Regions from separate parts of the Marinomonas sp. CT5 genome, predicted to be linked through region 2. Evidence: predicted binding sites of a transcription regulator. Region 2 holds the regulator's gene; each other region holds the start of a gene.

Region 1 (3,271 bases), 2.1 Mb from region 2:
TAGGTTTATTGAAGAGCTCAGAACCGCCATTGCCAACAAGCAAAATCAGCAATAAAAAAGCCCCATAACAAGAGAAATGGAGCTTTCAATACTGTAATCCACCTAACAATCAAAACACTTAAAAAGGATAAGGCGTTGCCGATTGTTTCACGGTCACCCATTGCCAATGAGTATAAAGATCCCAATCCGCTGGGCCACACACCGCGCTGCCATTACCAGACGCACCGCAACCACCAAATGGATTGATACATTCATCATTCACGGTTTGATCATTGATGTGCAGCAAGCCCACATGCAACTGAGCGCCGATATTTTGCGCACGAGCAAAATCATTCGAGATCACCGCACCGGCTAAACCATATTGCGTATTATTGGCCATTGCGATGGCATCTTCATCTTTGTTGAAGGTCACAATATTGACCACAGGCCCAAAGATCTCTTCATCAAAAGAACGCATTCCTGGCGTCACATTACTCAGCACGGTTGGCGCATAGAAAGGTCCGTCATGGGTGCCGCCCGCTTCTAATTTAGCGCCTGCTGCCACTGTGTCTTGCACAATGGCATGCACTTTTTCAAGCTGACGCTGATTGATTAAAGGCCCTATCGCCACTTGCCCAGAAGCTGGATCACCCACTGGCAAATGTTTGGCTTTCTCAACGATTTTCGCGGTTAACGCTTCTGCAATACTTTCTTGTACCAAGATACGCCCTGATGCCATACAAATTTGCCCTTGGTGGAAATACGCCCCCCAAGCGATATTGCTGGCGGCCACATCCAAGTCGGCGTCCTCTAAGATAATCAAAGAACTTTTACCACCTAACTCAAGAGAAACCTTCTTCAAATTGCGACCACAAGCCTCGCCCACTTTGCGACCAGCCGCCGTCGATCCAGTGAACGCCACCATACCAATTTCTGGTGCAGAACAAAGCGCTTCACCGGCTTCCACAGCCCCTGGCAGCACTTGAAACACACCTTTTGGTAAGCCAGCCGCTTCCAAGGCAAGAGCAAGAATAAAGCCACCCGTAACTGGCGTTTGAGGGTCTGGCTTAGTCACCACCGCATTACCGGTTGCTAAAGCGGGAGCAATTGAACGAATAGATAAAATCATTGGGAAATTAAATGGGGAGATCACACCCACCACCCCGATGGCTTTGCGCGTTGCGTAGGACATTCTTTCTGGGACAGATGGCAAGGTGAGACCATTTGGTTCCAATGTCATGTTGGCCGCCAATTGCAAAATCAAGATGGCCTCTTTCACTTCGTGCTGACCTTTTGGAATAATCCCGCCCGTTTCGCGGGCAATATACAAAGCCAGCTCATCAAAGTGTTCTTGGATAAAATTCGCCGCTTTATGGAACAGGGCAGCCTTTTCTCTTGGTGGCACTTTTAACCATTCTTGCTGAGCTTGCTGTGCTTTCTGGCAAGCGGAATAGACTTCGTCTGCCGTCGCGATACCCACTTGGCTCAACACTTTTCCAGTGGCAGGTTCCAAAACGTCTTGTGAGTTTGACGCCGTCACCCAGTCACCATTAAAAAATTTACCTGACCATTTTTTAGATTCCAGAACGGAAGTTGTCATGTGTGTTCTCCTATTTATTTTTATTCATCACTGAATTCCTACACGGACAAGCCAAGTCGGTGAAAGATCAGTGTTTTGGTTTTATTAAAACGCTTTAATCAGTAGAGCAATAGCTATGCCGAAACCATACGTCACGCCATATCATGCGGCATTAAAACCATAACTCATTGATGAAAAAGACTTTTTAATATCGCACCGACCAAACTCCAATAAAGCTTAGTATAAAAACCACACAACACACTTGACGATATCGTCAAATACATTTCACACTAAGAAAAAGCAGTTAATCATTTCATCAAGAGGATGAAAGAGGAAAAATAATAATGACAAATGCTCACCGAATTTCTTTGGCGGACTTAGCCAAAAACAGCGAAAAGATCTTACTTAAAGGCAATTCACGAGAGCTTGATGAACAACATGCTCCAACGGTAGAAGAACTCACCGAGTGCCTTTTTTTCTCACCAGGTGATGGTCGTATCTGGCTAGATGATCAACGCATGCTGCTGATTCACAGCTCGTCATTTGGTTTATTACGCCGGGAATTAATTGATTCCCTTGGCCTAGATAAATCTCGCGACATTCTGACCAGAACAGGCTATTTATCTGGACTAAGAGACGCGGAGCTGATTCAAAAACGCTGGTCGAATTCAGATCCGGCGTCCATTTTTACCGCAGGCACTCACCTTCACGGACTCGAAGGCGTGGTCAAAGTAGAAACCGTGCATTTTGAATTTGATACCGAAAAAGGCCTCTACGATGGCGAATTCCTGTGGCATCACAGCAGTGAAGATGAGGAGCACATTGCAGCATACGGTATTGGCAGCTCCCCAGCTTGCTGGATGGAATTAGGCTATGCCATTGGCTATGTTTCTGGCCTTGTGGGCTCTTTGGTTATTTTCCGGGAAGTAGAATGCCAATCCATGGGACACGCTATCTGCCGAGTTATAGGTAAATCGGCAGAACTTTGGGACGATATCGAAGACGATATTCGTTTTCTTAATGTCACCAGTAACGATACCGACAGCCAATCCAAATCAAACCTTCAGCTTGATACTATGGAGCCTGTGCCACTAGACGACCCACTCAAAATGATTGGCGTTTCTGCCGCTTTCACCGCGGCCACTCATTCCCTGCAAAAAGTCGCCCCGACCAATGCGACTGTCTTATTCAGTGGAGAATCAGGTGTGGGTAAAGAGCTGTTTGCCAGTATGCTGCATAAATTTAGCCGACAAACAGGGCCTTTTGTTGCTTTTAATTGCGCGGCTATTCCAGAAAATTTGATGGAAAGTGAACTCTTCGGAGTCGAAAAAGGCGCCTACACTGGTGCAACCAGCAGTCGCCCTGGCCGTTTTGAAAGAGCCAACGGTGGCACCCTCTTCTTAGATGAAATTGGCACTCTCAGTCTTGCAGGACAAAGTAAATTATTGCGCGTCTTACAGGAAAAAGAAGTGGAGCGAGTCGGTGGCACGTCAGCCATCAAAGTCAATGTAAGAGTCGTCGCGGCGACCAATGTCGACCTGAGAGAAGCCGTTGCAAAAGGCGAATTTCGTGAAGATTTATTCTTTCGTTTAAACGTATTTCCCATTCATTTGCCACCACTAAGAGAACGAAAAGCCGATATTCCCTTGCTGATTAACCACTTTTACCATCACTTTTGCCAGCTGCATGAACGAGCCCCTTCAGGTATGACCC
Region 2 (3,271 bases):
CCTTCTTTTTCAATCGTAATATCACAAGAAAAACGAGATGTTGTTTCAATGAGTTTGCCAGCTGCACGAGCATGAAGGCCAAGTTTGTTGATAATAATTACGGACTCTTCCTGCATGCTATTTTCCTATATAAGGGATTCAAAAATACTTAATAACTCTTCATTAGTTTGTGCTGTACGTAACTTGTCCAACGATTCAGCGGATTGAGCAAGTTCTGCTATTTTCGCTAACGTTGAAAGATGTTGGTCACATTCGTTGGGTGGAACGATAAGTGCGAATATGAGATCAACTGCTCTTTTATCAATCGAATCAAAGTCAATGGGGGTTTGTAAAGACATAACAACAATGGCTGTGTGGTTTGCTGTTTCAAGGCGGCAATGGGGGATGGCTATGCCATTGCCTATTCCCGTACTGCCAAGCTTTTCCCTCCCCAGAAGGGCATCATAAACGTCTTCGTTATTGCAGTGTAGGCGATTTGATGCAACATCAGCGATATTTTCTAAAACACGTTTTTTGCTAATAATGTCTTGCTTTGCAAGTACGAGTTCAGCTTTTAGTAATGATTTCAAGGACATGATAAAATGCTTTCCGTTTAGATCAGTCGTTTTCGTTCATTGGAAGGAGGGATGTTCATCGCCTCTCGATATTTTGCAACTGTGCGTCTAGCGACCTGTATGCCTTGATCTGCAAGGATGGCGGCTAGCTTATTATCACTTAATGGCTTTTTAGCTGGCTCATCAGCAACAAGTTTTTTAATCATAGCTCGTATAGCGGTAGAAGAGCATTCTCCACCTGAAGCCGTGTTGACGTGACTGGAGAAAAAGTACTTCAGTTCAAAAATACCTTTTGGGGTATGCATGTATTTCTGTGTTGTAACCCTTGATATGGTCGATTCATGCATGCCCACTTCTTCCGCAACATCATGAAGTACCATGGGTTTCATAGCTTCTTCACCTAATTCAAAAAAATCGATTTGACGACTTACAATACAACTGGCTACTTTGAGCAATGTTTCGTTACGACTCTGTAGGCTCTTCATAAACCATTTCGCCTCTTGAAGAGAGGTCTTGATGTATGTTGCATCTTCTGACGATGTGGTGGAACTTGCCATAGCCGAATAGGTTTCATTGATTTTTATCGGAGGAAGGGCATCATTATTGAGTTCAACTTGCCATACATCATTACGCTTTTTCACAGAGACATCAGGAATAACATAGTCTGTATCATCGGCATCAATAACTGAACCTGGGCGCGGGTTAAGTTGCTGTATTAAATTAATAACTTCTTTTAACGCTTCGTCTTTTAGTTTTGTTTTGCGCGTTAATTGAGCAAAATCACGATTACCTAAAAGAGGTAAATAATGATCAATCAGGTTGTAAGTGCTTTTATATAAAGGGTGGTTTTGGAATGCTTCGAGTTGCACAAGCAAGCAATCGCGTAAGTCAATTGAGCAAACACCAACAGGATCAAAACGCTGCAGTCTATGTTGGACGGCGATCACTTCTTCTAGGTCTAAGTCTTCAAGTTCGGTGCTAAGAGACTCACAAATATCTTCGGGCGAAATGCTTAAATAACCATCGGGCTGAACACATTCGATAATGGCGTAAGCGATTTCTATATCTCGATCCGAAATGTGTGTCAGATTTAGTTGCCAGATTAAGTGGTCTTGTATGCTTTCTGCTGGTGCATTACGGCTTTCAAAGTCGCTTTCACCCTCAAAACTATTATGGTCACTAACAGCGGCAGAGCTTTGGTAAGTATCGTCCCAATGACTATCAATGGATAATTCTTCAGGGATACTTTCAGTCCACTCAGATTCAATGCGTGGTTCTTCGCTGTTGTCGGCTGAAGTATTGTTATCCGCTGCGGCGCTTTTAGATTCAATGCTGGGTGTGACGTCGACATGAAGTTGTTCATCTTCATCGAGCTCTAAAAGAGGGTTTGATTCAAGAAATTCATGGATTTCTTGTTTTAAATCCAACGTTGAAAGTTGCAGCAAGCGGATAGCCTGTTGCAACTGCGGCGTCATAGTCAGCTGTTGGCCGAGCTTTAATTGTAAAGACTGCTTCATAGAGCAACTCTTTCTATTTGAATGAATTGGAATGAGTTATGCATACTACTCCCTTTCTACTGCAATGATAAGGGGTTACAAACGGAAGTCGTCACCTAAATAGACCTTTTTTACCTGCTCATTGTTGATGACGGTGTTGGCGTCGCCTGATGCAATGATGTACCCATTACCTACAATGTAGGCTTTGTCGCAGATGTCTAATGTTTCTCTTACATTGTGATCGGTGATAAGGACACCGATACCACTTTCTTGCAGATGCTTTATGATTAGCTTGATATCACCCACTGAAATAGGGTCAACACCAGCAAAAGGTTCATCTAGAAGGATGAACTTTGGGTTCATGGCTACAGCGCGAGCAATTTCAACCCGACGTCTTTCGCCACCAGATAATGCCATACCTAAGTTAGTTCGAATATGAGTTATATGGAACTCTTCTAAAAGCTCTTCTAATCTCTCTAGTTTCTGTGCTTTTGACAGCTTTTTGCGAGTCTCTAAAATCGCTAAAATATTATCTTCGACGGACATTTTCCTAAAAATAGAGGCTTCTTGAGGTAAATACCCAATTCCCTTTTGAGCTCTTGTGTGCATGGCATCATTAGTTACATCTAGTCCATCAATAAATATACCGCCAGCGTCGTTGGTTACCATGCCTACGATCATATAAAAGCAAGTGGTTTTGCCTGCTCCATTGGGCCCCAGTAGGCCAACAGCTTGCCCTGACTCTACAGCAATGGATACGTCTTTTACGACTTGGCGCTTCTTGTAGCTTTTGGCTAAGTGTTTTGCTTCGAGTGTTGCCATTTATTTCTTGGCCTCAGGTGCTGAGTTAGACGTTTGTGGCTGGAGTGTCATTTTTACTCGACCAGAATCTTTTTTCTCTGCGGTAAAGGTGCCGTCTTGAATCATATAAAGAATATAATCGGCAGAAATTGAATTCTGCATTCTAGTAAGGTTGCCGTTGCCAAAAATTTCTAGCTTAGATTCGGTCGTAGAATAGTTGATGCTATCTCCTTTACTGATGACAAAGTTGCCACTCCAGTCAATTTGTTGACTGAATTTTGCTGGTTTACCTGTTGCTTTGATACTGCTGAACTTTTTAGTTTGAGTGTCTGTTGTGATTTTTAAATAGTCGGCATGAATTTCAATTGACCCTTGTTTAACAAAAACATTGCCTTTGTATATCGCCTCACCGGAGTTTTG
Region 3 (3,271 bases), 1.9 Mb from region 2:
ATGCATGCGACTCATTACCCCTTTACCACAATAAAGTAGATGAGTCGTATTAGGGTCTAACTCAGACCAATTAGTATCGAGTGCAAAAAAAGGAATCACTTTGACTGGACGACCACTCACCTTTAACGGGCGATGACTTGCCTCGTCTGGGTGGCGAATATCGATAATGACTTCATCGCCAACAGGCATACGCACAACGGGCACTTCTCCTTGATACTGTTTCGCTACATCGTCCATGACATTTTGAATAGACATAACTTGAGCACTTTCTATGGCTTTATCTAATACAGCAAAGTCAAAGTTAGACTCTTGCTTTTCGACACGATGCATTTTGGCTCGTGTTGTCGGTTTAACAGAAATAACACCACAGAACTCAGGCATACTGGCCGCGAAAGGCGCCGTACCAATTTCAATTGCCTTATCTATAATGACTTGTTTATTCGTGGTAATCAGAGGGCGAAGCACAAGCTCTTCTGTCACTTGATCAATAACTTTCAAATTCATCAAGGTTTGACTAGAAACCTGCGCCACACTTTCGCCAGTAACTAAAGCTTTAGCGCCAACTTCAGACATTACTTGAGAAGCCGCACGTAACATCATGCGTTTTAAAATGACGCCCATCTCAGCATTATCGACTTTGGTTAAAATCTCCCCCACCACAGCCTCAAAAGGCACAGTAATGAATTTCACATTGATTTGAGAGCCGTATTTTTCCCAAAGAAAATTCGAAACTTGCTTGACGCCAATTTCATGAGCATCGCCACCAAGGTTAAAAAAACAAAAGTGTGTTTTTAATCCACGGCTCATCGTCAAAAAAGAACTGACGGTAGAGTCGTAGCCACCAGACATCAAAGACAACACTGAGTCTTGTGAACCAATTGGATAGCCACCTAGCCCCTCTATACGCTGCTCAATCATCCACACTCGATTATCTCTAATATCAATCGGAACTAATACCTCAGGATTTTTCAAGCGAACAGCTAAAGCGCCACAGCGGGCTTTTAAACGACCACCGATATGACGTTCGGCGTCAACGGAAGTAAAGTCATGATCACCGACTCGCTTCACCCTGACAGCGAACACAGCGTCTTTTAAAACATCACCATAAGAAACAATGGCCTCTTCAACAATGTTATCGAGATCCACAAACGGAAATTCACGTACGAATTGAAAATGCGCGATACCAGCCATATTCGATAGCGCCTCAGTAAACTCTTCACGCAACTCATCTTTATCAGAAAAAACTTCAATGAAATCCCAGTTACCAGATACGACAACATCCGCATCATACTTTTTAAGAACCAATTTAACATTATGTCGAAGCTGCTTAATAAAAGCTTTCCGAACAGGACGACTTTTAATGGTGATTTCTGCAAAAAATTTAACAATGAATTTCATAGGGGGCGCAATTTATACCGGATATTTTAAAGGCGCATAGTATAAAGAAAAGACAATCGATGCGAAAACACTAAATTCGCACCAAAACAAAACACATACGCCATTTATTGCACTATTTATGTGCAATATTGTTTTATAGATAGGATGTTTTAGCTTTTATTCAGTGCGTTTTTTAGCCAAATAATTCTATCCTATTGCTTTTAAAGACTTTTTATTGTCGCACAAAATTCTGGCACAAGTTATGCTTTGTATTTGGCAAATGGCGCTTTGGATTAAAGCACTCTATAACCGAAAAGTAATTTCGCTTTCACTACGACTGGAGAACAACTATGTCAAACAAGACCCTTGCCTTGATTGCTGAGCATGACGCGAAGTGGGTTGACCTTCGCTTTACCGACTTTAAAGGTAAAGAACAACACGTATCTATTCCAGCTATTACGGTAGATGAAGAGTTTTTTGAAAACGGTCAGATGTTTGATGGCTCTTCCATCGCTGGCTGGAAGGGCATTAACGAATCTGACATGATCATGATGCCGCAGGATGACACTGCAATCATTGACCCTTTCACTGAAGAACCAACGGTTATTGTTCGTTGTAACATCATCGAGCCTTCTACTATGCAAGGCTATGACCGTGACCCACGTTCTGTTGCCCTTCGTGCTGAAGAATTCCTAAAATCTACTGGCCTTGGTGACACAGCTTTCTTTGGTCCAGAGCCAGAATTCTTCATCTTTGATGACGTAAAATGGAAAACAGACATGTCTGGCAGCTCTGTTGAAATCAACTCTGAAGAAGCGGCTTGGTCTTCAAACAAAAAATTTGAAGGCGGTAACATGGGCCACCGTCCTTTCGTTAAAGGCGGCTACTTCCCAGTACCACCAGTTGATTCTCACCATGACCTTCGTGCTGCAATGTGTGGCGCAATGGAAACTATGGGCCTGGTTGTTGAAGTTCATCACCACGAAGTTGCGACGGCAGGTCAAAACGAAATTGGTGTTAAGTTCAACACAATGGTTAAAAAAGCAGACGAAGTTCAAATCCTTAAGTACTGCGTACACAATGTTGCTCATGCATACGGTAAAACGGCGACTTTCATGCCTAAGCCAATTGTTGGCGATAATGGTTCAGGTATGCACGTTCACCAATCTTTCTGGAAAGATGGCGTTAACCAATTCGCAGGTGACCAATATGCTGGTCTATCTGAAACGGCTCTTTACTACATCGGCGGTATCATCAAGCACGCTAAAGCATTGAACGCTTTCACTAACGCTTCAACAAACTCTTACAAGCGTCTTGTTCCTGGCTTCGAAGCGCCAGTTATGCTTGCATACTCTGCACGTAACCGCTCAGCTTCTATCCGTATCCCATACGTTGCAAGCCCTAAAGGCAAACGTATTGAAGCTCGTTTCCCTGATCCAACCGCTAACCCATACCTAGCATTTGCAGCAATGCTAATGGCCGGTATCGACGGAATCAAAAACAAGATTCACCCTGGCGATGCAGCAGATAAAGACTTGTACGACCTACCAGCGGAAGAAGCGTTGGCTATTCCACAAGTTGCTAGCAGCCTAGAAGAAGCGCTTAAGTCTCTAGATGAAGACCGTGCATTCTTGACTCAAGGTGGCGTATTCTCTGATGACATGATTGATGCTTACATCGACCTTAAGTCTGGCGAAGCTCAACGTATATCTATGACAACTCATCCTCTTGAGTTCGAACTTTACTACAGCGTTTAAGAATCCAAATTGCTAAGTAAAATACGAAAGCCTCGAACCTAGTTCGGGGCTTTTTTTATCGCTTTATTTGCACAAAAATGAACATCATAATTTCAATGCACTATAATTGTGCAATCCACTTTTTATAGTGAATACAA

Evidence for each region. The regulator sigma-54, encoded in region 2, starts transcription at its own class of promoters, with help from an activator protein. The targets are predictions, from matches to a motif close to TGGCACNNNNNTTGCTNT.
Region 1: a site for sigma-54 is predicted at 1,683-1,700, ahead of C0J08_RS02185 (benzaldehyde dehydrogenase). Genes of this name have one in related genera too.
Region 3: a site for sigma-54 is predicted at 1,629-1,646, ahead of glnA (glutamate--ammonia ligase). Genes of this name have one in related genera too.

What each region holds. Positions count from the first base shown of each region.
Region 1 is NZ_CP025572.1:459,584-462,854, reverse strand. It holds gene C0J08_RS02190 (LysR family transcriptional regulator) at 1-55, shown strand, start outside; gene C0J08_RS02185 (benzaldehyde dehydrogenase) at 119-1,579, opposite strand; gene C0J08_RS02180 (sigma-54-dependent Fis family transcriptional regulator) at 1,903-3,271, shown strand, end outside.
Region 2 is NZ_CP025572.1:2,555,037-2,558,307, reverse strand. It holds gene C0J08_RS12020 (HPr family phosphocarrier protein) at 1-116, opposite strand, end outside; gene ptsN (PTS IIA-like nitrogen regulatory protein PtsN) at 126-575, opposite strand; gene C0J08_RS12010 (RNA polymerase factor sigma-54) at 593-2,071, opposite strand; gene lptB (LPS export ABC transporter ATP-binding protein) at 2,147-2,872, opposite strand; gene lptA (lipopolysaccharide transport periplasmic protein LptA) at 2,873-3,271, opposite strand, start outside.
Region 3 is NZ_CP025572.1:631,898-635,168, reverse strand. It holds gene thiI (tRNA uracil 4-sulfurtransferase ThiI) at 1-1,398, opposite strand, end outside; gene glnA (glutamate--ammonia ligase) at 1,728-3,134, shown strand.